DNA from 2 places in the Staphylococcus sp. GDY8P57P genome. Region 2 is predicted to be linked to the other one. Evidence: predicted binding sites of a transcription regulator. Region 2 holds the regulator's gene; the other holds the start of a gene.
What was found. The regulator CtsR, encoded in region 2, represses protease genes until heat stress. The targets are predictions, from matches to a motif close to ATGGTCAATAAAGGTCAAACA.
Positions count from the first base shown of each region.

Region 1: clpP (ATP-dependent Clp endopeptidase proteolytic subunit ClpP) is a predicted target of CtsR. The motif match lies at 10,682-10,702, and genes of this name have one in related genera.

Region 1 is NZ_JAESLK010000002.1:116,233-132,095, reverse strand. It holds gene eno (surface-displayed alpha-enolase) at 1-597, opposite strand, end outside; gene gpmI (2,3-bisphosphoglycerate-independent phosphoglycerate mutase) at 751-2,268, opposite strand; gene tpiA (triose-phosphate isomerase) at 2,271-3,032, opposite strand; gene KA878_RS00615 (phosphoglycerate kinase) at 3,159-4,349, opposite strand; gene gap (type I glyceraldehyde-3-phosphate dehydrogenase) at 4,513-5,520, opposite strand; gene KA878_RS00605 (sugar-binding transcriptional regulator) at 5,569-6,585, opposite strand; gene KA878_RS00600 (hypothetical protein) at 6,923-7,141, shown strand; gene KA878_RS00595 (DUF4887 domain-containing protein) at 7,370-8,068, opposite strand; gene KA878_RS00590 (hypothetical protein) at 8,274-8,453, shown strand; gene KA878_RS00585 (TIGR01777 family oxidoreductase) at 8,759-9,658, shown strand; gene KA878_RS14225 (hypothetical protein) at 9,677-9,865, shown strand; gene clpP (ATP-dependent Clp endopeptidase proteolytic subunit ClpP) at 10,051-10,635, opposite strand; gene whiA (DNA-binding protein WhiA) at 11,253-12,197, opposite strand; gene KA878_RS00570 (gluconeogenesis factor YvcK family protein) at 12,329-13,315, opposite strand; gene rapZ (RNase adapter RapZ) at 13,312-14,226, opposite strand; gene trxB (thioredoxin-disulfide reductase) at 14,428-15,369, opposite strand; gene KA878_RS00555 (tetratricopeptide repeat protein) at 15,433-15,863, opposite strand, start outside.
Region 2 is NZ_JAESLK010000017.1:47,597-63,459, forward strand. It holds gene rpmG (50S ribosomal protein L33) at 18-161, opposite strand; gene KA878_RS05105 (sigma-70 family RNA polymerase sigma factor) at 257-847, opposite strand; gene KA878_RS05110 (NYN domain-containing protein) at 918-1,445, opposite strand; gene rlmB (23S rRNA (guanosine(2251)-2'-O)-methyltransferase RlmB) at 1,442-2,191, opposite strand; gene KA878_RS05120 (Mini-ribonuclease 3) at 2,200-2,586, opposite strand; gene cysS (cysteine--tRNA ligase) at 2,588-3,988, opposite strand; gene cysE (serine O-acetyltransferase) at 3,972-4,613, opposite strand; gene gltX (glutamate--tRNA ligase) at 5,056-6,510, opposite strand; gene KA878_RS05140 (PIN/TRAM domain-containing protein) at 6,925-7,947, opposite strand; gene radA (DNA repair protein RadA) at 8,022-9,386, opposite strand; partial or broken gene KA878_RS05150 (ATP-dependent Clp protease ATP-binding subunit) at 9,739-12,220, opposite strand; gene KA878_RS05155 (protein arginine kinase) at 12,235-13,242, opposite strand; gene KA878_RS05160 (UvrB/UvrC motif-containing protein) at 13,235-13,798, opposite strand; gene KA878_RS05165 (CtsR family transcriptional regulator) at 13,821-14,282, opposite strand; gene KA878_RS05170 (NupC/NupG family nucleoside CNT transporter) at 14,437-15,651, shown strand; gene pdxT (pyridoxal 5'-phosphate synthase glutaminase subunit PdxT) at 15,755-15,863, opposite strand, start outside.

The DNA.
Region 1 (15,863 bases), on a different contig from region 2:
ACCACGTTCACTTAAGATTGATTTTAAGTTATGGAAGATTTCAGCACCCCAACGTAATGCTTCTTTAAATGATTCAGCACCTGTTGGTAAAATCATGAATTCTTGGAATGCGATTGGTGCATCTGAGTGAGAACCACCGTTTACGATGTTCATCATTGGCACTGGTAGTTGTTTACCATTGAAGCCACCTAAATATTTGTATAAAGGTTGACCTAATAAGTCTGCTGCTGCACGTGCAACTGCGATAGACACGCCTAAAATAGCGTTAGCGCCTAATTTACCTTTGTTAGGTGTACCGTCTAATTGAATCATCATTTTATCTATAGATACTTGATCTAATACTGAAAATTCACCTTCAACGATTTCTGGTGCGATAATTTCGTTAACATTTTCAACTGCTTTAGTAACACCTTTACCGCTATAACGTGATTTGTCTCCATCACGTAATTCAACTGCTTCGTGTTCACCTGTAGAAGCACCTGATGGTACTAATGCACGACCGAAAGCACCGCTTTCAGTTAACACTTCAACTTCAACTGTTGGGTTACCACGTGAGTCTAAGACTTCGCGAGCATAAACATCTGTAATAATTGGCATGTGAAAAATCTCCTTTAATTTAGATTCTAAAGCTATTATAGCTTGATTTAATCTTTAAATAAAATATTTATATCAGATAAGGACTGAATCCCTAAGATTTAGTGATTGTATTAGGGATTACAATATCCTTATACTTTAAAAACGCAACTTCATTTAGTGCTTAATAAGTGATTCACCAGTCATATCTGATGGTTGATCAACATTTAATAAGTCTAATAATGTTGGTGCTAAATCACCTAGACGACCAGTTTCACGTAATGTAACGCCTTCTTTAGTTACAATAACAGGAACTGGGTTTGTCGTATGTGTTGTCATTGGTTGATCATCGTCAGTTAACACTTGATCAGAGTTACCATGGTCAGCAGTAATAATTGCATAACCATTCATATCTAAAATTTTGTCGACAACTTCACCTAAACATTCATCCACTGCTTCGATTGCTTTAATCGTTGGTTCTAACATACCACTATGTCCAACCATATCAGGGTTAGCAAAGTTTAAAATGATTAAATCTAAATCACCTTTGTCTAACTCTTCTAATAATGCATCTTTAACTTCATATGCACTCATTTCAGGTTTTAGGTCGTAAGTTGCAACTTTTGGTGAATCAATCAGACGACGACGTTCACCTTCAAATTCTTCATTACGTCCACCACTCATAAAGTATGTTACGTGTGGATATTTTTCTGTTTCAGCAATACGTAATTGTTTCAAGTTGTTATTTTGAGCAACTTCACCAATTGTATTCGTTAAATCAACTTTTTCGAAGACAATTTCAGCATCTACATTGTCATTGTATTTAGTAAATGTTGCATAGTATAAGTCATTAACTTGTTCTACTTTGAAACCATCAAAGGCTTTGTTAGTAAATACTTCTGATAATTGTGCTGCTCTGTCAGGACGGAAGTTGAAGAAGATAACTGCATCTCCATCGTTCACGCCATCATTTTGACCTTCAACAATAAATGGTTCAACAAACTCATCCGTTAAGTCGTTAGCGTAGTTAGCTTCAACACCTTCTTTAGCTGATACATAAGAAGGACCTTCAAAGTTACGAATCGCATTATATGCTTTTTGTTCACGGTCCCAACGTTTGTCACGGTCCATTGCATAATAACGACCAGAAATAGATGCAAATTGACCTACACCTAATGCTTTAAATTTAGCTTCTGTGTCTTCAATGTATTTAAGTGCTGATTTTTGATCTACGTCACGACCATCTAAGAATGCATGTACATAAACTTTATCTAAACCTTTTTGTTTAGCTAATTCTAATAATGCAAATAGATGTTGGTAGTGACTGTGTACACCACCATCAGATAATAATCCAAAGACATGTAATGCAGAATTGTGGTCTTTAACATGTTGTGCAGCATTATTTAATACATCATTTTCAAAGAAATCACCATCAGCGATTGATTTATTGATACGTGTCAAACTTTGATAAACGATACGTCCTGCACCAATGTTCATATGACCAACTTCTGAGTTACCCATTTGACCTTCAGGAAGACCTACGTCTAAACCACTCGCTTCAATTTGAGTAGTAGGATATTTACTGTAATAACGATCAAAATTAGGTTTGTTCGCTTGTTTCACAGCATTACCATGTTCACTCTCACGATTAGCGAAACCATCTAAAATGATTAGAGCTGTTGGTTGTTTAGCCATAATTATTTTGCACCTTCTAACAATTGTACGAAATCTTCAACTTTTAATGATGCGCCACCTACTAATGCACCATCAATGTCAGATTGAGCCATATATTCTTTAACGTTGTTAGGTTTAACACTACCACCATATTGAATACGTGTTGCATCAGCAACGTCTTGGCTTGCTACTTTAGCTACTGTTTTACGAACGTGTGCACACATTTCATTTGCATCATCAGAAGTAGCTGATTTACCAGTACCGATTGCCCAAATTGGTTCGTATGCGATAACAACTTCTTTAAGTTGTTCTTCTGATAAACCTTCTAGTGCTTTTTCAACTTGGTTACTAACGATTTCATTAGCTTTACCATTTTCGCGTTCTTCATCTGTTTCACCAACACAAATGATTGGTGTCATACCATGATTAAATACAGCATGTGCTTTTTTATTCACATCTTCATCTGTTTCATGGAATAATTCACGACGCTCTGAATGTCCGATAACTACGTATTTAACACCTAAGTCAGCTAATGCTACTGGAGATGTTTCTCCTGTGAATGCACCATTATCTTCAAAATAAGTGTTTTGAGCACCAATTTTTAATCCTTTTGCTTTGCCATCATTTACTAATGAAATTAGTGCATCTAATTGGATTGTTGGTGCACAAATTACTGATTCAACTTCTTTTTCATCAGGTAATGTTGGTAAGTTATTAACGAAGTCTTTAGCTTCTTTAACTGTTTTGTTCATTTTCCAGTTACCAGCTATGATTGGTTTTCTCATTGATTACACTCCTATATATTTAAATTGTAATTTTAGCGTTAAATATCTTTTAAGACGTAACGTCTCATGCTTTATGCATTTTCCCTAGAAAATGTTTAGAAAAACGTAGACATTTTCATAAGACGATTATTTGTTATTAATCGCTTTAATGCCTGGTAATTCAATACCTTCTAAATATTCTAATGATGCACCGCCACCAGTAGAAATATGTGTGAAGTCATCTTCAAAACCTAAAGAAATTGCAGCTGCTGCTGAGTCACCACCACCGATAATAGTAGTAGCGTCTTTTAAGTTAGCAATGGCTTTACATACACCGATTGTACCTTGAGCAAAATTACTGAATTCAAATACACCCATAGGTCCGTTCCAAACAACTGTGTGTGCACCCTCTAATTCTTTAGAGAATAACTCAACAGTTTTAGGTCCAACGTCCATTGCTTCTTGATCTGAAGGGATGTTGTCTATTGATACTTCAGTGATTTCAGCATCATTAGAGAATTCTTTTGCCACTTTTGCATCTACTGGTAAAACGATTTGATCGCCGTTACTTTCAAGTAATGCTTTAGCAAAGTCGATTTTATCTTCTTCTAATAATGATAAACCGATTTCTTTACCTTGCGCTTTTAAGAAAGTATACGCCATTCCGCCACCGATAAGAATTTTATCAGCAATATTTACTAAGTTTTTGATGACGCCGATTTTGTCAGATACTTTAGCGCCACCTAAGATAGCAACTACTGGTTTGTGTGGGTCGTTGACAACACCACCGATAAATTTAATTTCTTTTTCCATTAAGTAACCAGCTGCAGTTTCTAAATGTGTAGAAATACCGACATTAGATGCGTGTTCACGGTGTGCTGTACCGAAAGCATCATTGACAAATACATCACCTAATGAAGCCCAATATTTACCTAATTCAGGATCGTTTTTAGATTCTTTTTTACCATCTAAATCTTCAAAGCGTGTATTTTCAACTAATAATACATCGCCTTCTTTTAAGTTTTTGATAGCAGTTTCTAATTTTTCACCACGTGTTTCAGGTACGAAAGTGACTTCTTTACCTAACTTTTCTGATAAAGCATCAGCAACAGGTTTTAAAGTTAAACCTTCTTTATCACTTTCTTGTTTAACTTTTCCTAAGTGAGAAAATAGAACTAATTTACCACCTTGTTCGATGATATATTTAATTGTTGGTAAAGCCTGAACAATACGGTTATCATTTGTGATTTTACCGTCTTTTAAAGGTACATTGAAATCAGCACGTTCAAGAACAACTTTCCCTTTTAATTCTAAATCAGAAACAATTTTTTTTGCCATTATAATTTCCTCCTCTAAATAGGAATTACTAATATAAAAATAAGCGGAGAAGCGTTAGTGCTCCCCGCTTACTCATAAGCTAACTTATTTCAATAATTTGTACAAGTGTACTTTGAATCGTACATCTATACTGAGCACAAGTTTATTTAACTATGCTTCTAAATTATTTAGATAATTCTGCTAAATATTCTAAAGTACGAACTAATTGAGCAGTGTAAGACATTTCATTGTCATACCAAGCTGCAACTTTAACTAATTGACGGTCACCAACAGACATTACACGAGTTTGAGTAGCATCGAATAATGAACCGTAAGTCATACCAACTACGTCTGAAGAAACGATTTCGTCTTCAGTGTAACCGAATGATTCGTTTGAAGCGTTTTTCATTGCTTTGTTAACGTCTTCAACAGTAACGTCTTTTTCTAATACAACTGTTACTTCAGTTAATGAACCTGTAGCAACTGGTACACGTTGAGCACCACCGTCTAATTTACCATCGATTTCAGGAATAACTTTACCGATAGCTTTTGCAGCACCTGTTGAGTTTGGTACGATGTTTTGAGCTGCTGCACGCGCACGACGTTTGTCGCCTTTTTTATGTGGACCATCTTGAGTCATTTGGTCACCAGTGTATGCGTGAATAGTTGTCATTAAACCTTCAACTAAACCAAATTCGTCACTTAACACTTTAGCAACTGGTGCTAATGAGTTAGTAGTACATGATGCACCTGAAACAACTGTTTCTGAACCATCTAAGTCATTGTGGTTAGTGTTGAATACGATTGTTTTAACGTCACCTTTAGCTGGTGCAGAGATTAATACTTTTTTAGCACCTGCATTGATGTGTGCTTCTGCTTTTTCTTTATCTGTATAGAAACCAGTACATTCTAATACTACGTCGATATCTAAATCGCCCCAAGGTAATTTGCTTGCATCTGGTTCTTCGTATGATTTAACTTCTTTACCATTTACGCGGAAACCACCATCAATAACTTCAACTTCTCCTGTGAAACGACCTTGCATAGTGTCATATTTTAATAAATGAGCTAACATTTCGTCGTCTGTTAAGTCGTTTACTGCAACTACTTCAATACCTTCTACGTCTTGAATTCTTCTAAATGCTAAACGACCAATTCTACCAAAACCATTAATTGCTACTTTTACTGCCATTATAATGGCCTCCTTTAAAATGATATTTAAAAAGCTATTAACTTTTTATTACTTATTTAATATTACTTTTGCTGCTGCTTCATCAGTAATTAATACTGTATTCTTAGGGGCAATACTTAAGTAAGCTTTAATTGCTTCTCCTTTAGATTGACCTCCGGCAACAGCGAATATAAAATCTTTGGTTTCTAAATCTTCAAGTTGTAGTCCTATCGTCTTTACTTTATAGACTACGTTGCCTTGAGCATCAAAATAGTAACCGAAAGCTTCTGCAACGGCTTGGTGATGTTGAAGGCTTTCAATCACTTCATCTGACGATTGTCTACGATGCGCCATCTTCAGCGCATCACCAATACCGTGGATTGTTATATTTGCTTGTTTGATTTTATCTAATGTATGAACCACAGAAGGTTCCATTAGAAGTGTATTATACGTTGATTCACTTACATTATCTGGTACGTAAAGCGTTGTATAATACCCACCTGTTTGTTGCGCCATGCTCGCTGAAATCGTGTTAGCTTGGTAGATAACATTTTCTCCAAGGCCACCACGCGCTGGAACAAAAAACACATTAAATGGTAAAAGATGCATCGCACGGCTAACATTTGCCATCGTCGAACCACCTGTTACTGAAACAATCGCATCTTCATATAGGATGCTTTCAAGTAATTGACCAGCTTGTCTCCCCATTTCTGATTTTACGTTCTCGTGAGCATCTGCATCACCAGGTATAACATGAACTTCTTTAATACCGAAAGTGGTCTTAATTTGTTCAGCTAATTGATTATCATCAGTATAAATATTGAAATATTCGTTAAGCTGATTTAAAACAGATCTACCTTCTTCAGTGATTTCCATTCCAGTTGATTTAACTTGGATTAAATCTTGTTTCTTCAACATATCTGTTTCAGACCTTAAGACACGTTCAGTAATATCCATATGTTCACTTAAACTTCTTCTACCTACTGGTTGATTATTTGAGATAGTAGTTAAGATAGAAAAGCGTCGATACATTTTATCCACGAGATCAGGTATCAACTTCTGTTGAATTTTAATCAAGTCTTTCACTACTACCTTCCTCCTTTATGTCTAAAAGGTAACCAATAGTATAAAAGCGGTTTGACTATTTGTGTCCCGCCTGGGACAAAATCTAACCTCTTTACACTTGCAATAGTACTATTGTGTTGATGAAAATGCAAGAGAAAAACTCTAATATTTAAAATTATCTGTAAAATTTCCCAAATTAAGTAGAATAAACCTACTATATGCATAATAAAAAGTATAATTTATCTCTTATTTTATAGTATTACCCTCAAAGTTTAATAATTATTCTTTTGCAAAATACTTTCCTATGCAAGTTGTTCTCATTTACAATAGAAGCACTTCATTTAAAGGAGGAGAAAAAATGGCTCGCGAAGAGGATAATCATGTTGAGGTTATTGATCCAAATGATCGAAGATATAAAGATGATGACTATTTTAATCATTCGCAGCCTACTGATCGAGCGCATTATTCCGTTAGGTATCGGTATGGTTGTGGTTGCCCGTTTGGTTGCCTTTCTTCAATCTTTATTTCTATTTTACTTTCTATCATTTTTACTTTTTTAATGAATTGGATGTTTTAAAGATAAGGAGCTCGGTAATGATGTCATATTGGTACAAATTCATTCTAGCGCTTTGTCATCATACTATTGATGACTAAATTAAGAAAAGCAGCCTCATGAGAAATCTCATAAGACTGCTATCATCACTTGCATCCCCTTTAACCATCGATGTTTAACGTTAATTCATTGCTAGTTAATGGGTTTAAATCATACTAATATTACAGGTCTTAATCAAGACCCATGATGCTACTAATTATTATTAGATGATTGTTGGTTTGATTGGCTTTGTGTAGACGTAGCATTTCGTTGTGTCGTTTGTCTTGAAGTTGATTGCTGCGTAGATGGTTGCGTTGTTGAACGTTGTTGTGTTTGCGGTGATTGTTGTGTTCTAGTTTGTGTGCTTGATTGAGTACGATTTGGTTTATTCGTATTTGACTCATTCGTATTTCTATTGTTGTTGCGATTGCTATTATTTTCTTGTGTTGCCTGTTCTTTTGTACGGCTTTCTTCAGTAGTAGCCTCTTCTTTAGTTGTTTTCTCTTGAGTTTTTTCTTCTTTAGTATCTTGTTTTGTACGTTGTTTCTCTTCAGTTGATGGTTGTTTAGTTCTTTCTTGTGTTGAAGGCGTTGCTTGCTGAGTCTGACGTTGTTGAGTTTGAGGTGCTTGTTGCGTAACAGTTTCCTGCGTCACATTCGAACGTTCTTCACTCGATTTTTTGTCATTCTCTTCTTTATCTTTTTTATCTTTCTTGTCTTTTTTCTCTTCAGTTGATTGATTATTTAAGCGTTCACTTGATCGGTTAGAATGATCAACAAATGCGTAAATCGCAAAAGCCAAGCCACTTAATAATAATAAGACTATAATCGTGCTAATCAGTTTCGAAATGCCACTCATTTTTTTCTTTTCCGGTTCACCAAAGTCATCTCTATTTCTATTGTTCTTAGACATAAGTTACCTCACTTTAATATATTCAATTTGTTTAGTCCCTATATGTAGCAAATTATTTTACAGTCATTCACACGAAAATGATATAAAAAGGATTAAGACATAAATTAAATTGATACATAATTACTTATATATGATAACATCATAAGTAATTACAAACATCAATTATGCAAATATAATTTAATTATAATTCGAGAGTGTGAGATAAATGAAGAAAATTGTTTCTGATGATATCTTTGAAGAAGACAAAGCACCTAAACGTGGATTAAAGTCAATGATGTTAAATAATGATAATTATGATGATAGCAACACGTCTCGTCTTGACCTCTTGCTATTATCAATCATTTTCATTCCTTTAATCATATTATTCTTAATCTACATTAATTAGTACTATAATAGATATACAAAAAGCCCATACGATGCTCGCATGGGCTTCTACTAAAGGGAGTCAAAATTGACCTTCGTTTATTTTGCGTAGTCTATGGGGTATACTCAATTTACTCAAAGCTATTGAAATCTACTATATCGAAGGTACAAATTTATTATAACTTAACCTTCGTAAAATTAAATCCTGTTTACAGCATAGTAAATGACATATTATTGACTAATCGTTGTACATTTTTTGAACAACGATCGTTGAACGACAATCGTAGAACGTCTTTTCAAATACAATAAATTAATAGAGGTGTAAATATGAAGCAATTCTTAATAACTGGCGGAACTGGAATGGTAGGCAGTCAATTAGTAAACGAGTTAAAGCATCGCGATGTACACATTACAATATTAACTCGTAGCGATAAGCAAAGTGATGATCCTAAAATTTCATATATTAATTGGTCAAAAGACGGTTGGACATCTCAAGTTCCAGATATAGATGTAGTTATCAATTTAGCTGGTGCAACTTTAAATAAACGTTGGACACCATCATACAAACAATCAATCATGACTAGCCGTATCGAATCAACACAAGCACTCGTTGATTTATTCAGCAATCGCGACCATAAACCTGAAGTCCTCTTCAATGCGAGTGCGATGGGCTATTATCCACCAAGTTTATATCAAACGTATACTGAAAAATATCAAACACTTCCCTTCGACTTTTTATCTGATGTCGTTTATCAGTGGGAACGTTTTGCCAAACGTTTTGAATCATTTGGTACACGTGTCGTACTAGGAAGATTCAGCATGATTTTATCTGATGATGGTGGCGCATTACAAACGATGAAACTGCCTTATAAATTTTTTGTAGGGGGCAAATTAGGTTCTGGATTCCAATGGTATTCTTGGATTCATATTAATGATTTAGTACGTGCAATTCTATTTACCATCGACCATCCTAAAGCCCAAGGTCCTTTCAATATGGCTGCACCTATGGCTGAACGTCAAAATCTATTCGGATATACACTTGCACGTGTCATGCACCGCCCTCATGAAACATGGGTTCCATCGTTCTTGATGCGAATCGCACTTGGTGAAATGTCTACAGTTGTCTTAGATACGCAAAAGATATTACCAAACAAATTGGATGCACTTGGCTTTACATTTAATTATCCTAACTTAAAAATTGCTTTCGAAGATTTAATCGATGCATAGTTATTGGAGTTTTGAATCATGAACGACGAGAAATTAACGTATATTTTATTAATCATCGCTAGTCTATTTCTGATACTAAATGGCATTTTTGCCTTCGAACATCATTTTGTAATTATATTAATGTCAATTTTCTTCATATTCATTGGTGCTATTTTACTTGTGATTTCGGTTCGACTTCTCCTAAAAAGCACTTCAAAAAAATCATAAAAAAATGGGAGTGGAACAGAATTCTTTTTAAATTCGTTGTCCCACCCCCGCAAGTGTGACTAGAACTGAGAAAAGCTTGAATTAAGCGCCTCCTCAGTTCAGTCAGCTACTGCGAATTTGCAAAATAGCTTCATTATATAATTTTTGTCCCGGACTCATTTTTCATGATAATTTAACATTAATGATTAATCTTCAGGCTGCATAACATTATCGATTAAGCCATATGCTTTAGCTTCATCAGCTGTTAAGAAGTTATCACGGTCCGTATCTTTTTGTATTTTTTCAATACTTTGACCTGTACGTTCAGCTAAAATTTTGTTTAATTTTTCACGTGTTTTTAAAATGTGGTTAGCAGCGATTTCGATTTCAGTTGCTTGTCCTTGTGCACCACCTAATGGTTGGTGAATCATAACTTCCGCATTTGGTAATGCGAAACGTTTACCTTTTGCACCAGCAGCTAATAAGAATGAACCCATTGATGCAGCCATACCGATACAAATAGTTTGTACGTCTGGTTTAATGTGTTGGATTGTATCATAAATAGCAAAACCAGCAGTGACACTACCACCTGGTGAATTAATATATAAGTAGATATCTTTCTCAGAATCTTGCGCTTGTAAGAATAATAATTGTGATACAATTGAATTTGCTACGTTATCATCAATTGCAGAACCTAACATAATAATACGGTCTTTTAATAGACGAGAATAAATATCGTATGCACGTTCACCGCGATTTGTTGTTTCAATTACTGTAGGAATTAAATTCATTTATATTTCCTCCTTATGATTAACTGTTATTTAGTATTCTACATGAAAAGTCAAAAATGGTCAAAATTTAAACTCATATAGCACAAAGAAAATTTGACCTTATTTTATTATATTTTGTACACTATAAACATACATTCAGATTGTACTTTTAAATTGATAAATAGTACAGAATTTTGTCTTTGTTACTTTATATCTCCTCGTAGTGTAACGGATAGCACGTAAGATTCCGGTTCTTAAAATAGAGGTTCGACTCCTCTCGAGGGGGCTAATAGTTTTAAATTGCATATATTTTTTACATTATGGGAGTGGGACAGAATGCTTTTGAAATTCGTCGTCCGCTCCCAGCTTGCTTTGTTTGTAGCATTTCTTAGTAAAATGATCTTTGCTGGGGCCCCGCCGAACGCAAGGATGACTAGATCTGAGAAAAGCTTGATTTAAGTGCCTTCTCAGTTTAGTCCGCTACTGCGAATTTGCAAAATAGTATCACTATATTATTGATGTCCCAGGCTCTTTTTAGTCTGCCTGTCATTCAACTATTATAGAATACTAAATGCCATAAACGTGTTAAGAACCTAATCTCTTACAAAAAAATTCGCCACTATGTGACGAGTTCATACCTATAATTCAATTTTTTCGCCACTTCGAATTTTATCTGCAAGTTCATTTAGCTTTCTTAAGCGGTGATTTACTCCAGATTTTGATATAGCACCAGTTGAAACCATTTCTCCTAGTTCTTTTAAGGAGATTTCTTGATGCTCGACTCGAAGTTTTGCAATTTCTCTTAAGCGATCTGGTAAATTATCTAGTCCAATTTCTTGATCAATTAATTGAATGCTTTCCACTTGTTTCATAGCGGCACTTACCGTCTTATTAAGATTTGCAGTTTCACAATTCACTAAACGATTCACTGAATTCCTCATATCCCTAACAATTCGCACATCTTCAAACTTCAATAATGCTTGATATCCACCTATTAAACTAAGAAAATCAGATATTTTTTCGGCTTCTTTTAAATAAGCGATGCTACCCTTTTTGCGTTCTAAGTGTTTAGCATTTAAGCCATAGCTATTCATTAACTTAGTTAAACCTTCAGAATGATTCTCATATTGAGAGAATATTTCTAAATGATAGGATGATGTTTCAGGATTATTTACAGATCCTCCAGCTAAAAATGCGCCTCTCAAATAACTTCTACGCATTTCATCATCTTTAATCATGCTAGCATCAATATCATGAACGAAAATACCATTTTTTAAAATACCTAGTTCGTCCAGAATTTCTTTCGCACGTACTTTTGTACGACAAATATAAATATTATTTTTCTTTAATTTCATTTTTTTACGCACAAGAATTTCAACTTCTACATTAAAAATGCGTTTAATTAATGAATAAATTCTTCTAGCAGTCGTAGCATTTTCTGTTTGAACATTAATTACGAATTGTTGATTAGATAGGCTAAGTGCACCGTTCATACGAATTAATGCGCTAAGCTCTGCTTTAGCATTGCTTTCGTCAACTTCAATGCGTGTTAATTCATTTTTCATATCTGACGCAAAACTCATCACATTTCCCCCTCTAATCAAATTTATATATACATGTAATTAACATCCTATATTGTTACACGTTATTCTACGCATACATGAATACACATACGCTCTTTATCATACCATAGTTATACTGCCGATTAGAAGTGTTATTTTTTCGGTCTAAATTGAATCGTACTTGTCAATTCAAGGGCTAAATCATAGATTAATTTCGCTAAAACTTTCGTATTATGACGCACTAAATGGTCATCTAAGATTTCAACTAAATTCGATGACGTAATGATCTTAATGTTATGATCCGTTATTTTATGTTCATCCATAACAACTGGTTTGGCATTACGCTCTTTATAACGTTTTAAAACATTATCATCGTATTTATCATTACTACAAATGACATAATCGATAAAGTCACTGCCAGCATGATTATGTATCGCTTGAATATGATCCATAACATCGTAATCCGACGTTTCTCCAGGTTGAGTCATAACATTAGATATATATAATTTAGGCGCATTTGAGCGTAAGATAGCGTCCGACATACCTTTAACACATAAGTTTGAAATCACACTAGTATATAACGAACCAGGTCCAAGTACGATTAAATCTGCATCTTCTAGTGCGTCAATCGCTTCTTCCATAGGCTCAACGTTTTCAGGCTCTAAAAAGACACGCTCAATACGTTTGTTTTTCTTTGGTATTTGAGATTCGCCGCGTACAATTTCTCCATCTTCTAACACTGCATTTAACATCACATTCGTGTTTGTAGATGGAATCACTTTGCCTTTAATATTTAATATTTTACTTAATTCTTTTACCGCATGACCAAAGTCATTCTTGATATTGGTTAAAGCTGCTAATAATAAATTGCCAAGTGAATGTCCTTCAATTTGATTCTCTTTAAAACGATATTGAAACAACTCTTCTATGACTGGTTCTGCATCACTTAATGCTGCAATAACATTTCTAATATCGCCTGGTGCTGGTATATCCATTTCACTACGGATTTTACCAGTACTACCACCGTCATCCGCTACAGTAACGATGGCTGTAATATCGATGGGGTACTCTCTTAATCCCCTTGCTAATACTGATAGACCTGTTCCACCGCCTATAAGTACAATCTTTAATTGTTTCATTTTTTCACGCCACTTTCGATATGTGCATCTCTATGATGAACATAAACATTATAATCAAATATGTCTGTTAATTCTTCACTAATACGTTTAGCTAACGCAACAGATCGGTGTTGACCTCCTGTACAACCTATTGCAATCACTAATTGAGATTTACCCTCTTTTTTGTAACCTGGTATCATAAATTTCAATAAATCCATTAATTTTTCGAAAAATATTTCAGTTTCTTTCCATTTCATAACATAATGATAAACGGGTTCGTCTTCTCCCGTCATCGGTCTTAAGTCTTCAACATAATAAGGATTTGGAAGGAAACGAACATCGAACACTAAATCTGCATCTTTTTGTATGCCATGTTTAAATCCGAAACTTGAAACATTAATACTAAATGATTTAAAATTGTCATCTTGGAATTTTTCTTTAACCTTTGTTTTAAGCTCTTTCGTCTTCAATTGTGTTGTATCTACGATGTAATTAGCAATTGAGCGAATATTACTAAGCAATTGCTTTTCTTCTAAAATTGAATCTATTAATGACATTTGACCATTTTCATTCAAAGGATGTGCACGTCTAGATTCTTTGTATCTCGAGATTAACTTCTCCGTTTCCGCTTCTAAAAACATGACATCTACAATAACATCATTTCTACTTTTAATTGCATCAATTTCTTCCACTAACGACTTGAATAATTCTTTCCCTCTTAAATCAATCGCGATTGCTACTTTTTGCAAAGAAGGATTTCCTTGTTCCATTAGTTCAACAAATTTGGGAAGTAATATCGGAGGTAAGTTATCAACACAGAAGTAACCAATATCTTCTAAACATTGGATAACTACGGATTTACCAGCACCTGATAGACCTGTTACTACTAATAGTTCACTTTTACTCATTTCATTTTCATTATGGTTCGTCATTTTGACACCGCCTAGTTCATCTTTTTAACGTCAATATACGTTCACGACTATAGTTAATTTACCTTCATAATATCATATGAACGACTTATCGTAACGATTAATGCGATATAAGTAGTTAGTAGTTTACGCACCCATTAAAAAAGGCTAGAACCCATGTTTAAATCACAATCAAATGTGATGACATGTTCTAGCCTTGCTTAATTATGCTTCTTCTTTATCTTTTAATTCTTCAATGTAATCAATAGCGCTCTGAGCTGCTATACTACCATCACCAGTTGCTGTTACAATTTGTCGTAAGCCTTTATCTCTTACATCTCCAGCAGCAAAAATACCTGGTACTGTAGTACTCATATTGTCTTCCGTTACAATATAGCCCATGTCGTTTGTAATTCCTAAATTAACAAATGGTGCTGTTAATGGTTTCATACCAATATAAATGAATACACCATCTGCATCTAACGTTTGTTCTGAGGCATCTTTAGTTGAAACAAGTGTTACAGAGCCTACTTTACCATCTTTTTCGTTAATAGATTTTAATGTGTGGCTCCAGATAAAATCAATTTTGTCGTTTTTGAACGCACGATCTTGTAAGATTTTCTGCGCTCTTAATTCATCTCTTCTGTGTACAATGGTAACTTTGTCTGCGAATTTAGTAAGGAATGCTCCTTCTTCAACTGCAGAGTCACCGCCACCTATTACAAATAAGTTTTTATTTTTAAAGAAGGCGCCATCACACACTGCACAATAACTTACACCGCGTCCACCTAGTTCTTGTTCTCCAGGGACACCAATTTTTTTATATTCGGCACCTGTTGAAATAATCACAGCGCGTGCTGTTATTTCTTTATTACCTAGGTTAATTTCTTTATAGTCACCTTTATCTTCAATAGATTTAATATCTCCATATTGATATTCGGCACCAAATTTTTTAGCGTGTTCAAACATTTTGGTAGATAAATCCGGACCTGTAATCATTTCAAATCCTGGGAAGTTCTCTACTTCTTCTGTGTTAGCCATTTGGCCACCAGGCATGCCTCGTTCAATCATTACTGTGCTTAAATTTGCACGTGATGCATAAACTGCTGCAGTCATACCAGCAGGTCCTGCGCCGATAATTGCAACATCATAATTTACTTCTGTCATTTCTATGCCTCCTACGTTTTTAATATCATGCGCATTATATATTATTATTTGAAATCTTTAAATTTATATGCTCAATAATTGATTAATCGCACTATCTAACTTGTAACGCGATACATTAAACAATGTCATGATTTTCTTTTTAGTTACATGACTATGATAATAACGATGATATAAATATGCATGTGCAGCTACATATCTATCAACTTCGCTTAAATCAACTTCATTCGCAATTAAACCTTCGCCTTTATCAATCCAACTTATAAATAATTCCGTATCCTTGTGTATTTCATCCATTTCATACAAACGTACTAAACCTTTATGAATGAAATCTAATTTGTTTAAATGTAAACCCTGAACTAAATACGTAAGGTAAAGTTTCTCATAATCATTCATTTTTTCTAAAATAGACCAAATCTCTTGTGTCATTAATATTTCTTTACCATTTAATTGATTTAATAAAAAGACACCATAAAGTCTATAATGACTATCATCAT
Region 2 (15,863 bases):
TAGTAATCGTTTCACTATTATTTAGACTCTTTGTGAATCGTATGCGCATTACATCTCGAACAATATTTTTTTAATTCTAATCTCGTTGCAGAAGTTTCTTTTTTCGGTACATTATAGTTTCTTGTACCACAAACTTCACAAATTAAAGGTACTTTTTTCAATTCAGTTCACCTTTGCTCATTTTAATACCAGTATACTATACATAAATCAAACATTAAATGTCAAACTAGCACCGCTATATAAATGCTATTACAACTTACGAATGATGCTTCAATAAATAACACTTCATTTTTATTTTACAACGTTGAATACTATTGTAAACCACTTTATCTTTAATACCTAAATGTTTCGCAATTTCATTAGGCGTATAATCAGACATTAGTAATTGTGCTACACAACGTTCAAACTGACTTAGTGCTGTTAAACTACGCGTAAGCATTTTACGTTGCTCATGTAACATACATGCTTCTTCAATACGTTTGATAGATTGGTTCAATCTATATTCGATGACATAGTCATTAATCATACTATCTCGTTTATTCATTTCGGTATACTTTCTTCTCCAAAAATCATTTCGCATTGAACGTACAATACAGTTTAAATAGTGTTCGAAAGGAACATTCGTACTAAAATCAAATGTATGGAGTGCTAAGTAAATTCTGATTAGTGATTCTTGTACTAAATCTTCTATTTCTTCATTCTGCACTCTAGAACTTTTAAACTTTTGAATAAGCTTCGGTTGTATATGATTTACTATTTCTATAAATAATCTTTCTCGTTCGAGACTGCAATGACTATTTTGAAACGCTTTAAATGTCTCCTCTAGTTGTTTGAATTGATGCGCCATAAACCTTCCCTTTCAAATTAAGTTAGAGAAAGTTTATACGATGTTATTTTCAAAAGACAAGTGGGCAATTTCAATCTTTGTTATGATTCCCGCGTCTTATTTTTTCAAATTCTGCAAATACATCATTTGATAATGAAATTCGAGTTCTCGGTTTACTTTCTGTGAAATTATCCAAAGACTTACTGACCGTGATTTCATTCTCTTTTAAATCACGCCACATTTCTCTCGAAGATACTCGATATGCGCCAGCACCAAATATGGCATGTTGCTCACTCATATCACTCGTTACAACGGTAATATGTGTTGTGTGTTTGTTATATAGGTTATAAACATAACGTTCGATATAGCTATCTGCTGTTTCTTTTTCTTTAGTAAACACTGTTTTTACACCATGATAAATGTATTCTCTTTCTATACCTGATTGTTCATATGCATCAAACACACATACAACTTCATCAGCGACAACAGCATTATAGTTAGCAATGGCATCTAATAATTGTTCGCGTGCTTCTTGCAAATTATGCTTTGCAATCTTACCGAGTTCCGGTGACTGTCCAATCATATTGTAGCCATCAATAATTAAATATCTATCTTTCATGCGTTGTCCTCAATTTGGTGACGTTTACGATAGACCTCATACATCATTAGACTCGCAGCTACAGATGCATTAAGACTATTCACATGTCCAACCATTGGTATCTTGATGTAAAAATCACATTTATCTTTAACTAATCTACTCATACCTTGACCTTCACTACCTATAACGATAGCTAATGGCATATCCGCCGCCATATCTCTATAGTCTGTGGCATTATCCGCTTCAGCACCAGCCACCCAGTAGCCATGTTCCTTTAATTCATCAATGGTTTTAGCTAAATTTGTAACACGCATAACCGGAACGTGTTGGATTGCACCAGTGGATGCTTTAGCTACAGTTTGTGTCAGCGCAACTGAACGTCTTTTAGGGATAATAACACCATCAACACCACTAGCATCTGCCGTTCTTAATATTGAACCTAAGTTATGTGGGTCTTCCAATCCGTCTAAAATTACAACCGTTGATAAACCTTCTTTATCTTTTTGCGATTGTATAAATTGATCAAAATCCGCATATTCATATGGGGCAATCAGTGCAGCGACACCTTGATGAGGTGCATTTGCTAAATTATCTAATTTGGATTTTGGCACAGTTTGCACAATTAATTTTTGTGCTTTTGCATTTTGTAAAATATCATTAATTTGTTGCTTTCTAATACCTTCTTGAATCCAAATTTTATTAATTGTATGGCCAGAAACAATCGCTTCTTTAACAGCATGTCTACCGACAATTACGATATCTTCCACTGTCTTCACTACCTTTCATTGACTGTTTGTACAATCATATCAAGTAAATTTTTCAATCTTTCTTCTTGATGATCTAAATATAAAAATCCAATGACTGCTTCTAACCCAGAACTTTTACGGTAAGTTTGAATATCTGTATTTTTAGCCTTAGTGTGACTTTTGGCATTGCGACCTCTTTTAACAATGTCTTGTTCTTCATCAGTGAACCAATTCATTTCAAACAATGTTTCTAAAGTTTGTGCCTGACTTTTAGCAGACACATAACTTTTCGAAACTTGATGTAATCGATTGGGCTTACTTTGTAATTTAAGAACAATATATTCACGCACGTGCTGGTCCAATACTGCGTCACCCATGTAGGCTAATGTTAAAGGATTTAATAATTTAATATCCATACTATCCACGTTTAAAGCGTACACCTTGTGGCGTATCTTCTAGTATAATATTTTGTTCTTTAAGCATATCTCTAATTTCATCTGCACGTGCAAAGTCTTTATTTTTACGCGCTTCATTACGTTCTTCGATGAGTTTTTCAATATCTTCATCAAGTAACATATCTGATTCATTACCTTTAAGTGGCACACCGAGCACATCACTGAATATTTGATAAACTTCTTTAAATCTTGAAATGACTTGCGTAGATGTATTGTTTTCTAAAACGTATTTATTCGCAAGTTTAGACAAATCATACCAAGCAGTAACTGCGTTGGCAGTATTGAAATCATCATCCATAACAGTCTCAAATTGTTCTAAAATAGCATCGATTTGGTCAATATAATTAGATTGGTCAACAATATCTGTCGCAATCGTTTCACGTTCTTCTATCAATTGATAACTATTTCGGATACGCTCTAAACCACTCTTAGCTGCATTAACCAGTTCTAAATTATAATTAATAGGACTTCTATAATGTACGCTAATCATAAAGAATCGCAATACATCAGGATCTACTTCTTTAATGATGTCATGAACTAAAATAAAGTTACCTAATGATTTACTCATTTTTTCGTTATCAATATTTATAAAGCCGTTATGCATCCAGTAATTTGCGAATGGCGCGTGATTATGTGCTTCTGATTGGGCAATCTCATTTTCATGATGTGGGAATTGTAAATCAGAACCACCGGCATGAATATCAATTGTTTTACCTAATTCGTGAAACGCCATTACAGAACATTCAATATGCCAACCTGGACGTCCTTCACCAAAAGGACTTTCCCAACTAATTTCACCAGGTTTTGCTTTTTTCCATAATGTGAAATCTAGCGCATCTTCTTTTTGTTCTCCAGCTTCAATTCTTGCGCCTACTTTTAAATCATCTAATGACTGATGACTTAATTTACCGTACCCCTCAAATTGACGCGTTCTAAAGTATACATCGCCATCACTCTCGTAGGCATAACCGTCGTCAACTAAATCTTTAATAAAATCAATAATTTCGTCCATATGATTCATTACACGAGGATTTGAAGTAGCTTTCTTAACATTTAATGCGCCAACATCTTCATAAAATGCTTTAATATATTTATCTGCAATATCTGGCACACTCTCATTCAATTCTTTCGAACGGTTAATTAATTTATCGTCTACATCAGTGAAATTTGAAACATAAATCACTTCATACCCTTTATATTCGAAATATCTACGCACCACATCATAATTAATAGCTGGACGCGCATTACCAATATGAATGTAATTGTATACCGTCGGACCGCAAACATACATTTTCACCTTACCTGGTTCGATCGGTTCAAATGTCTCTTTTTGACGTGTCAAAGTATTATATAATGTAATCATCTTTAATCTCTCCGTTCTTAGCTTTTTCTAGTTGCTTTTCTAGTTGCTTAATTTGTTCAAATAATGGGTCAGGTAAATTACGATGATCAAATGTTTTACCAATACGTTTACCTTCTTGTTTAACAATATGTCCCGGAATACCGACGACAGTCGTATAACTTGGAACAGATTGTAATACTACTGAATTCGCACCAATATTTACATTTGAATCAATTTGAATATTACCTAGCACTTTTGACCCAGCTGCGATTAATACGTTATCGCCTATATCAGGATGACGTTTCCCTTTTTCTTTACCTGTACCACCTAATGTGACACCTTGATAAATAGTTACATTATCACCAATTGTACAAGTTTCACCAATGACAACGCCCATACCATGGTCTATGAATAAGCGTTTGCCAATTTTAGCACCTGGATGTATTTCAATCCCTGTAAAGAAACGTGATACTTGAGATATGATTCTCGCAAGTACATAACGTTTTTTATTATAAAGTTTATGCGCAATTAGATGACTCCATACTGCATGTAATCCAGCATAAGTTGTAATCACCTCAAATGTTGTACGCGCTGCTGGGTCTTGTTCAAACACCATTTTCACATCGTCTCTAATTCTTTTTATCAAGACTGTCGCCCCCTCAGTTTTTTAAAAAGTTAAAAATTTATCAAAATCAATATACACACTACTGACATACATAATAGATAAACAAAATAGCGCCCCTAACACTAAGATGCTAGAGGCGCTACTGCACGGTTCCACTCTGTATTCTAGATAAAATTAAGCGAGTCCTTCACCCTACCGATAGGTGAGAAAGTTAACTTTATCATACTCATTTACTTTATTTAGTTAATCAAACAAAGGTGCATTCAATATCGTCTATGGTGTACTCGCAGCGACCGTACACTCTCTGAAATCATAGTCTAATATTTACTAATCCTTTGCGCTTGTAATATCAATATTAACATGACTTTGCCATGTTTAACTTTATCATATTTGCTTTAATGTAAAATTTCAAGTGTTAGCTAAATGAAATGTTCATCTTGTTCACGTATATGCTTTACACCATTTACACGTATTTTTTTAATCGTGATAATACTTTGTCTTTACCTAGTACTTCAATAGTATTTGGTAATTCAGGACCATGCATTTGACCTGTTACGGCAACACGAATTGGCATGAATAATTGTTTACCTTTAATACCTGTTTCTTTTTGTACTTCTTTAATTGTCTTTTTGATGTCACCCGCTTCAAATGGTTCTAAAGCTTCTAATTTACCATATAGATGTGACATTAATTCTGGTACTTGTTCCCCATTAATAACCTCTTGCTCTTCTTCACCTAATTCAGGCATTTCATGGAAGAACATTTCAGATAACGGTACAATTTCGCCTGCATAACTCATTTCTTTTTGGTAAAGTGCAACTAATTTGCGACCCCATTCTCTATCAGCTTCACTTGGAGATTCTGGGATTAAATTAGCTTTGATAAGATGCGGTAATGCAAGTTCAAATACAGTATCCGTATCTTTCGTTTTCATATATTGGTTATTAACCCAAGCTAATTTTTGTCTATCGAACATTGCTGGTGATTTAGAAAGACGTTTCTCATCAAAGATCTTAATAAATTCTTCTTTAGAAAAGATTTCTTCTTCGCCTTCTGGAGACCAACCTAATAAAGTAATAAAGTTAAATAATGCTTCTGGTAAGTAACCTAAGTCACGATATTGCTCGATAAATTGTAAAATTTGACCATCACGTTTACTTAATTTTTTGCGTTCTTCATTAACAATTAATGACATATGACCAAAGCGTGGTGGTTCCCAACCAAACGCTTCATAAATCATAAGTTGTTTAGGTGTGTTAGAAACATGGTCATCCCCACGAATAACATCAGAAATTTCCATATAGTGATCATCGATGGCTACAGCAAAATTATACGTAGGTATGCCGTCTTTTTTAACGATAACCCAATCTCCTATGTTATTTGAATCGAATGAAATTTCACCTTTCACCATGTCATTAAACGTATACGTTTGATCTTGAGGCACACGGAATCTAATTGATGGGCGTCGTCCTTCAGCTTCAAATTGTTGACGTTCCTCTTCAGTTAAATGTGCGTGTTGGCCACCATAACGAGGCATTTCACCACGTGCGATTTGTTCTTCACGCTCTTTTTCAAGTTCTTCTTCAGTCATATAACATTTATAAGCTTTATCTTCATCCAATAATTGCTGGATAAGTGGGTTATAGATGTCACCGCGTTCAGATTGACGATAAGGACCATAACCTTTATCTTTATCGATAGATTCATCCCAATCTAAACCTAACCATTTCAAATTATCAAATTGAGATGACTCACCATCTTCAAGATTACGTTTACTATCTGTATCTTCAATACGCACTACGAAATCACCATCGTAATGTTTAGCAAATAAATAGTTAAATAATGCAGTTCTTGCATTACCAATGTGTAAATATCCAGTTGGACTTGGCGCATATCTCACTCTAATGCGTTCACTCATCGTATTCACTCCTATAATTATTAATTCTGTTTTACCATCGAATTCATACGCTTTATCTAATATAGGTGACGCGCTCTGTAATTTAACCGAGCAGTCATACACCATTCAGAAACATCTTCAAACCATTAGAAAAAAGTTATTCCAAACTATCATTTTAGACGTGTTTCCGAATAACTTTCCACTTTACATTCATCTTAGATAAAAGTTCGCATTTCTTCATTATTGTAGCATTAAATCAATACTTTGATAAGTCACATGTTTCCACTTACCACACTTAGTTGCACATTCAGTCACATTACATAAATAGGTTTCATGCTTTGCTATTTGAAAAGCGTACGCTCAACATTTAGCGTTTCACATGAAACCTAGTCTTTTACACATATTTTATTGTCATTATCAAACATATTCTATGAATCATGATTCCGAATCGTCAACTTTTTTAGCGAAAATAATACGACCTGACGATGTTTGCAATAAACTGATGACCTCTAAGTCTACATGCTTACCAACAAGTGGTTTCGCATTATCAACTACTACCATTGTACCGTCATCTAAATAGCCAACACCTTGACCCGGTTCTTTACCCATTTTAGTCAATAGAATATTAATGCGATCGCCTTGATGTACATTTGGTTTAATTGCTTCAGACAAGTCATTCACATTCAACGCTTTAATTCCTTGAACGTGACATACTTTATTTAAATTAAAATCGGTAGTAATCACATGCGCATGATATTTCTGTGCTAATTTCACTAATAGTTCATCGATATCACTGTGAGACTTTTGTGGATGTATCACACGTGTCGGATAATCTAAATCATATAATCCATTTAATATATCTAATCCACGTTGCCCTTTTTCACGCTTCACGCTATCATTCGCATCAGCAACGACTTGAAGTTCATTAATGACACCTTGCGGAATAAGTATTTCGCCATCGATAAAACCACATCGAATGACATCTAAGATACGACCATCGATAATTGCGCTTGTGTCTAATAGTTTAGGTACGGCACTAATATTACTTTTAGACATAGAACGCGCCATGTTTTCTGGCAAGAACATGAGCATTTCGTCACGCTTCTTCAAACCAAATTGGAAGCCTAAATAACATAGCAATAAAGTAATAATAAGTGGTATAAGATGATTCAGTATCGTATTTCCAATCATTTCTAGAATAAACGAGGCCATTACTGAAATAAATAGGCCAATGATAAGTCCGAGTGTTGCAAATAAAATTTCAACTGCGCTACGTTGCATAATCCAATGTTCAACGGCTTTGAAAGTTCTTGTTACTTTATTAATAAAGAAGCCAAAAATCAAGAAAAATACTATGATACCTATTAAGCCGTCAATATAATAATTATTTAAAAATGGATAACCATTAATATTAAAATCTTTGAGTATTTCAGGTATTAGCAAAATACCAAGTGCCATACCTAAGATAATATATATAATGATTACAATGCCTTTTAATACTTTCAAAAGTCTCACCTCTTTTTCAGCTTATGTTACGCTTTAAAAGCATATTTAAGTGCCTCATGTACAGTAGAGACGCCTACTACTTTAATACCTTCAGGGAATTGCCATCCACCAATATTGGTTTGTGGAATTACAACTCGTTCAAACCCTAATTTAGCCGCTTCTTGAACACGTTGCTCAATTCGAGAAACACGTCTCACTTCACCAGTCAAACCTACTTCTCCAATATAACAATCAAGTCCATCCACTGCTTTATCTTTGAAACTTGAAGCTGTCGCTACAATAACGCTTAAATCAACTGCTGGTTCTGTTAATCGAACACCACCTGCCACTTTAATATAAGCATCCTGTTGTTGTAATAAATAATTTTCCTTTTTCTCTAATACTGCCATTAATAAACTCAAACGATTATGATCAATTCCTGTAGCCATCCGTCTAGGGTTATTAAATGTGGTAGGTGTCACTAACGCTTGAACTTCTATTAGCAATGGTCGCGTACCTTCCATCGTTGCTACAATCGTTGATCCAGGCACATTAGTAGACCGCTCTTCCAAGAACATTTCTGATGGATTATGTACCCCTTTCAATCCGCTTTGTTTCATTTCAAATATGCCCATTTCATTAGTAGAACCAAAACGGTTCTTAACTGCTCTCAAGATACGATAAGCATGATGCTCATCTCCTTCAAAGTACAACACAGTATCAACCATATGTTCTAATAAACGCGGTCCTGCAATTTGACCTTCTTTGGTTACATGACCAACGATAAATGTGGCGATATTCATTTGTTTGGCAATATTCATCAAACTCTGCGTGCTTTCTCGAACTTGAGATACAGAGCCAGGTGCCGAACTAATCTCTGGATGATATATGGTTTGGATCGAATCGACCACTAAAATATCTGGCTGTGCTTGTTGAACCGTTTGATATATCACTTCTAAATCCGTTTCTGCCAGCACGTTTAAATTACTAGAATCTTCATCTAAACGATCAGCCCGTAATTTAGTTTGATTAAGTGATTCTTCACCCGTAATATACAGTACATTTAATTTTTGTGATAGTGATGCACAAATTTGTAGTAATAGTGTTGATTTCCCAATACCAGGATCTCCACCTATTAACACTAAAGAACCACTTACAATACCACCACCTAAAACGCGGTTAAATTCCTTTGATTCTGTCTGAACTCTTGGCGTTACTTCATTCTTAATATCATTTAATTTCTGGACCTTTGCGCTAGATGTTGATGTCTTAACGCCGTGTTTGGGATTTGAAGCTTTTTCAACAATTTCCTCCATTTGATTCCATGAACCACAATTAGGACATTTTCCCATCCATTTTGGAGATTGATAGCCACAAGCCATACACTCAAAAATCACTTTCTTTTTGGCCAAAATTGCACCTCCGATTTTTCTTTGAACAAATCTATTTTATATGTAACGTTGCACAATGACAAATGTAAACTTAAGCATTTTATATAAATATGTTGCTATTTATTGTTCAAAATGATGTATATAGATAATCATTTTATTTCAGTTGAAATCACTACATTATATTTCAAAAAGTAATAGGAGTGGAACAGAATCCATTACGAATTCATGTCCCACTCCCAGATAAATGACGAGTGCTAAGAAACGTACTATATAAACATTATCTCACCTTCATTAGTTAGCACGTACTTTGCGTTATAGCCCTATACTATTTCTATCCTAAAAAATAGCTAGGCCTAACGATCATTTTATTAAATTATACTTCTGTTTCAGTTACGTCACTATCTTCGTCTGAATCTGAAACATTATTATTTTTTTTCGTTGATATTATATTTGAATTCATCGCCATCATGATCAATAACGACTTCTTTACCTTCGATTTGGTTGCCATCTAAAATTAATTCACTTAAGTTATCTTCAACTGTTTTTTGAATCGCTCTGATTAATGGACGTGCACCATACTCTGGATCATAACCTTCTTCCGCAATTTTCTCTTTCGCTTTGTCGGTTACTACAATATTAATATCTTGTTCAGAAAGACGTTGTGTTAATTTATTAACCATCATTGTAACAATTTCTTTCAATTCATCTTTAGAAAGTTTATGGAATACGATGATGTCGTCTACACGGTTTAAGAATTCTGGACGGAATGAATTTTTCAATTCTTTCATCATTGTCTTGCGAATCGTTTCATAGTCATGACCGTCAGAGCCACCACCGAAACCTGCAAAGCGTTGATCTTGTAATTCTTGTGCACCAACATTTGATGTCATAATAATCACAGTATTACGGAAATCAACTTGACGTCCTTTAGTATCCGTTAGATGACCATCATCTAACACTTGTAATAAGATGTTAAACACATCTGGATGTGCCTTTTCAATTTCATCAAATAAAATAACTGAATAAGGTTTACGTCTAACTTTTTCAGTTAATTGGCCACCTTCATCATGACCTACGTAGCCAGGAGGCGCTCCAACTAAACGGCTCACTGCATGTTTTTCCATAAACTCACTCATATCAACACGAATCATTGCATCTTCTTCGCCAAACATTGATTCTGCTAACGCTCTAGCTAGTTCCGTCTTACCTACACCAGTTGGTCCTAAGAAGATAAAGCTACCGATTGGACGTTTAGGGTCTTTCAATCCTGCACGTGCACGACGTACTGCTTTACTTATAGATGTTACAGCGTCATTTTGACCAATCACTCTATCATGTAATGTTTGTTCAAGATTCAATAATCGGTCTGACTCTGTTTCATTGATTTTTGTAAGTGGTATGCCTGTCCAGCCTGCAATCACTTCGCCAATATCTTCTTTAGATAGTGATGTAGACTTATCACCTTGCGTTGTTTGCCATTCATTTTTAGCATCTTCATATTGTTTTTCAAGTCTCGTTTGTTTATCACGTAAATTAGCCGCATTTTCGAATTCTTGAGCGTGAACTGCAGCGTCTTTTTCATTTTTCACTTTTTCAATTTCTTGCTCAATTTCTTTCAAGTTGTTAGGTGTTGTATGACTTTTCAGTCTTACTTTTGAACTTGCTTCGTCAATTAAATCAATTGCTTTGTCAGGCAAGAAACGATCAGATATATAGCGATCACTTAATTTAGCAGCTGCTTCAAGTGCTTCATCAGAAATATTAATACGATGATGCGCTTCATAACGATCTCGTAATCCTTTTAAAATTGCGATTGTATCTTCAACAGAAGGTTCATCAACTTGAATTGGTTGGAAACGACGTTCTAACGCTGCATCTTTCTCGATGTTTTTACGGTATTCATCTAATGTTGTAGCACCAATACATTGTAATTCACCACGAGCTAATGCTGGTTTTAATATATTTGATGCATCAATTGCGCCTTCTGCACCTCCAGCACCAACTAATGTGTGCAATTCATCAATAAATAGAATAACGTTACCAGCTTGATGGATTTCTTCCATTACTTTTTTCAAACGTTCTTCAAATTCACCACGATATTTAGTACCTGCTACAACTGTTCCCATATCAAGTGACATGACACGTTTATCTTTTAATGTTTCAGGCACTTCATTATTAACAATCGCCTGTGCAAGACCTTCTGCAATTGCAGTTTTACCTACCCCAGGTTCGCCAATTAGTACTGGGTTATTTTTAGTACGACGACTCAATACTTCAATCACACGCGTAATTTCTTTGTCTCTACCCACAACAGGATCTAGTGTTCCATCTTTGGCAATCACAGTTAAATCACGTGCTAATCCATCTAATGTAGGTGTATTATTTGATTTATTTGCTGTAGCGTTTTTATTGCTCATTTCAGGACTTCCTAATGCTTTAACCACTTGAGCACGCGCTTTTGTAATATTTAAATCTAGATTAGCAAATACACGCGCAGCTACGCCCTCATTTTCACGAATTAAACCTAGTAAAATATGTTCTGTACCTACAAAATTATGATGTAACTTTCTAGCTTCGTCCATTGAAAGTTCAATTACCTTCTTGGCTCTAGGTGTATAATGCAATGTTCCTGTTTGATCTTGTCCATGGCCGATTAATTTCTCAACCTCTTCAATCACTTTGTCTTCGGTAATATTGAAACTCTCTAATACTTTAGCGGCTATACCTTCTGGCTCTTTCATTAAGCCAAGTAGTAAGTGTTCTGTACCTATATTAGAATGATTTAAACGTATAGCTTCTTCTTGCGCATGTGCTAAGACACGTTGTGCACGTTCAGTTAATCTACCAAATAGCATATATTTCTTACCTCCTATTGTGTATATTCTCTTAATATATCTGCTCTCTTCTCATTTACAGAGATTGTTTCATCTTCATCGTTATAAATAAACGCTGATTGAATACTCACCATTAATTCATTAAATTGAAAGTCTTTCAATGTTAAATACCCTAAATCAATACCTAATTTCACTTCACTTAAACGATAGGAAGCTTCTTCCATTGAAATAATTCGACTGTTCTGTAAGATACCCAATGACCGATAAACACGGTCTAACGTTTCCAATTCATTATAATGCGTTAAGCGTTCACGAATTTGCATTTCTTCATTTATAATTTGTTGAACAACTTCAGTTAAATTATCTATAATTTCTTCTTCAGTTTTACCAAGTGTTAATTGGTTTGAGATTTGATAGATATGGCCATAAACTTGCGAGCCTTCTCCATATATACCTCGAATCGTAAAACCAAAACGATTAATGGTCTGTGCAATACGATTCATACGTTTCATGATGGATAACCCTGGTAAATGTAGCATCACACTTGCTCTCATACCTGTACCAATATTAGTTGGGCATGTTGTTAAATACCCTAAATGTTCATCATAACTAATGTCTAGCGATTGATCTAACGTATCATCAATATCACTCGCTTTGTTATATAAATCATGTAATGACAAATCATTTCCCATTGCTTGTATGCGTATATGGTCTTCTTCATTAATCATAATGCTGATCGATTCGTCTTCATTTAATAACACTGCTGATGCCGGTTGTTTAATAAGTTCAGGACTAATTAAATGTTTAGCAACAAGTTTCATTTTGTTTTGTTGATCCATTGTATCTAAACGCATGAGAGACAAATCAGGCAATACATCTTGCACTTCATTTATCACTCTAAAGCCATCTTGTTCTGAGGGAAACATGAGTGGATGGACATGATTTTCTAAATTTCTAGCTAATCGGATTCTGGAAGACATCACAATTGGAGATTCTTCTGTTTGTTTCATCCATTCACTGATATGCGTATTCATATCACTCATTGCGTTCCACCCCGCTCTCGTCTTTCAATGCTTTTATTTCGTCTCTAACGATAGCAGCTTCTTCAAAGTTTTGTTCATCAATTAATACATTGAGATACTTCGTTTTTTCTTCGATTTGTTTTTTGATGGCAAGTTTCTTATGAGAAGAACGAGGCGTTTTACCTACGTGCTCAAATTGTCCACCTTGCACACGTCTTACTATATCTACAATGTCATCTTTAAATGTAGCATAACAATTTGCACAACCAAATTTCCCTACATGTGCAATATCTTTTAAAGTCATGTTGCATGTTGGACATCGCTTCTCTTCTTGAAAAGCCACTTCATGAAAATTAATTCCATGCTTAGTTGCTAAATGTTGCAATATTTGTTTGACGACGAAAGCTTCTTCAATATCGTCTTGAAACTGAGAATGTGGCGATGTATTTTCATTTTGTTGCCAAGGATTTTCACCCTGCGCACATATAGAACATACCCATTTCTCAGAAGTGCCTTCTTTACTTTTTACTGTGAGTTTAACCTCTGCTTCATTTAAATGACAGTTTTCACAAAGCACACATAGACACCTCGCTTTTCTATTAATAATAATTAATGATTGGTAATACGCGTTTTAATATGTTGGCTCTAATGATATCTCGAGCAACCACGTCCATTTTTAATGTCTCGCGATCTACGATTACTTGAATCATTCTTGCTTCTCTTTCGCTGATGAGTCCCTTATCTAGCAAACCATCTATAATATAATACGCTTGTTGTTGAGAAATAGATGGCCCAATGATTTGCAATAGGTGATTAATATACCCCGTTGCATCTTTATTTTCAATTTTAGTGATTCGGATATAACCTCCGCCACCACGCTTACTTTCTATTTCATAACCATGTTCATTTGTGAATCTAGTTTTAATAACATAATTTAGTTGAGAAGGTACACAGTCGAAACGTTGAGCAATGTTAGCTCGTTGAATTTCTACCACGTCTTCATTACTTTCTTCAAATAACTTTTTAATGTACTGTTCTATGATGTCAGACATGTTGTGCATGATTTACCACCTCTTTTGACCTTCTTTGACTATATTATATGAGCATCTTTGACCTTTTTCAACCAATTTGTTTTTTAATTTTCTAAAATAATGATGTTACATGCAAGAATTTAATGTATTATATTAATTAAGAAAAATTTAAAGGAGTAGAATTATGCATATTCTTATTGGGATTATTGGGATAATTTTCTTTTTGGCACTTGCATTTTTGTTTAGCTCTGACAGAAAAAATATTCGCTGGCAATATGTTGGTCTTTTATTAGTCATCCAACTTGTATTTGCGTTTATTTTATTAAAAACGACAGCAGGTATTACAGTTATTGGGGGCATTTCGGAAGGATTTAACTACTTATTACAAAAAGCTGCAGAAGGGGTTAACTTTGTGTTTGGCGGATTCAAATTTGTCGATCCAAAAAACCCACCATTCTTCTTTAGCGTATTACTACCAATTGTATTTATTTCAGCATTAATTGGTATCTTGCAATACACTCGAATCTTACCTTGGATTATTAATGTTTTAGGATTCTTAATCTCTAAAATTAATGGTATGGGACGTTTAGAGTCTTATAACGCAGTAGCTGCTGCAATCTTAGGTCAATCGGAAGTGTTTATTTCATTAAAACAACAATTACCTTACATACCTAAACAACGTTTGTACACATTAACCGCTTCAGCAATGTCGACAGTATCAGCGTCAATTATCGGTGCTTACTTCACATTGATTGAGCCTAAATACGTTGTTACAGCAGTAGTATTAAACTTATTCGGTGGTTTCATTATTGCTTCTATCATCAATCCTTATAAAGTTAATGAAGAAGACGATAAACTATTAGTAGACGAAAGCGAAACTAAAAAGCAATCATTCTTTGAAATGTTGGGAGAATACATTTTAGACGGGTTCAAAGTTGCAGTAATCGTTGGTGCGATGTTAATAGGTTATATTGCCATCATCGCATTATTAAATGGTATCGTTAGTGGTATCTTCAGCTTTGTTTCTGGTGGCGCAATTACATGGGATTTCCAAACGTTAATTGGATTTGTCTTCGCACCATTAGCATTTTTAGCTGGTGTACCATGGGAAGATGCTGTTAAATCTGGTTCAATTATGGCAACTAAATTATTATCTAATGAATTCGTTGCAATGCAATCATTAGGAAACTTAAAAGATATTTCTGAACATGCTAAAGGTGTTACATCAGTATTCTTAGTATCATTCGCTAACTTCAGTTCAATTGGTATCATTTCAGGTGCTATCAAATCACTTAACTCTGAAAAAGGTGACGTCGTAGCACGTTTTGGACTTAAATTATTATTGGGGGCAACATTAGTATCATTTATTTCAGCAGCAATCGCTGGATTCTTTATCTAATATTGAAATTAAATACCCTAGAACTTCTGACAATTAGAAGTTCTAGGGTATTTTCATAGATGGAAACACTCAAATGCGTCTCTCCATTACCTACTATTCTTTTTTATTTGACCATATGATCGATAAAGTATTGTGTCACTCTATAATCATCCGTTAATTCAGGATGGAATGATACGCCTAAATATTTTCCTTGTTTGACTGCAACAATCTTT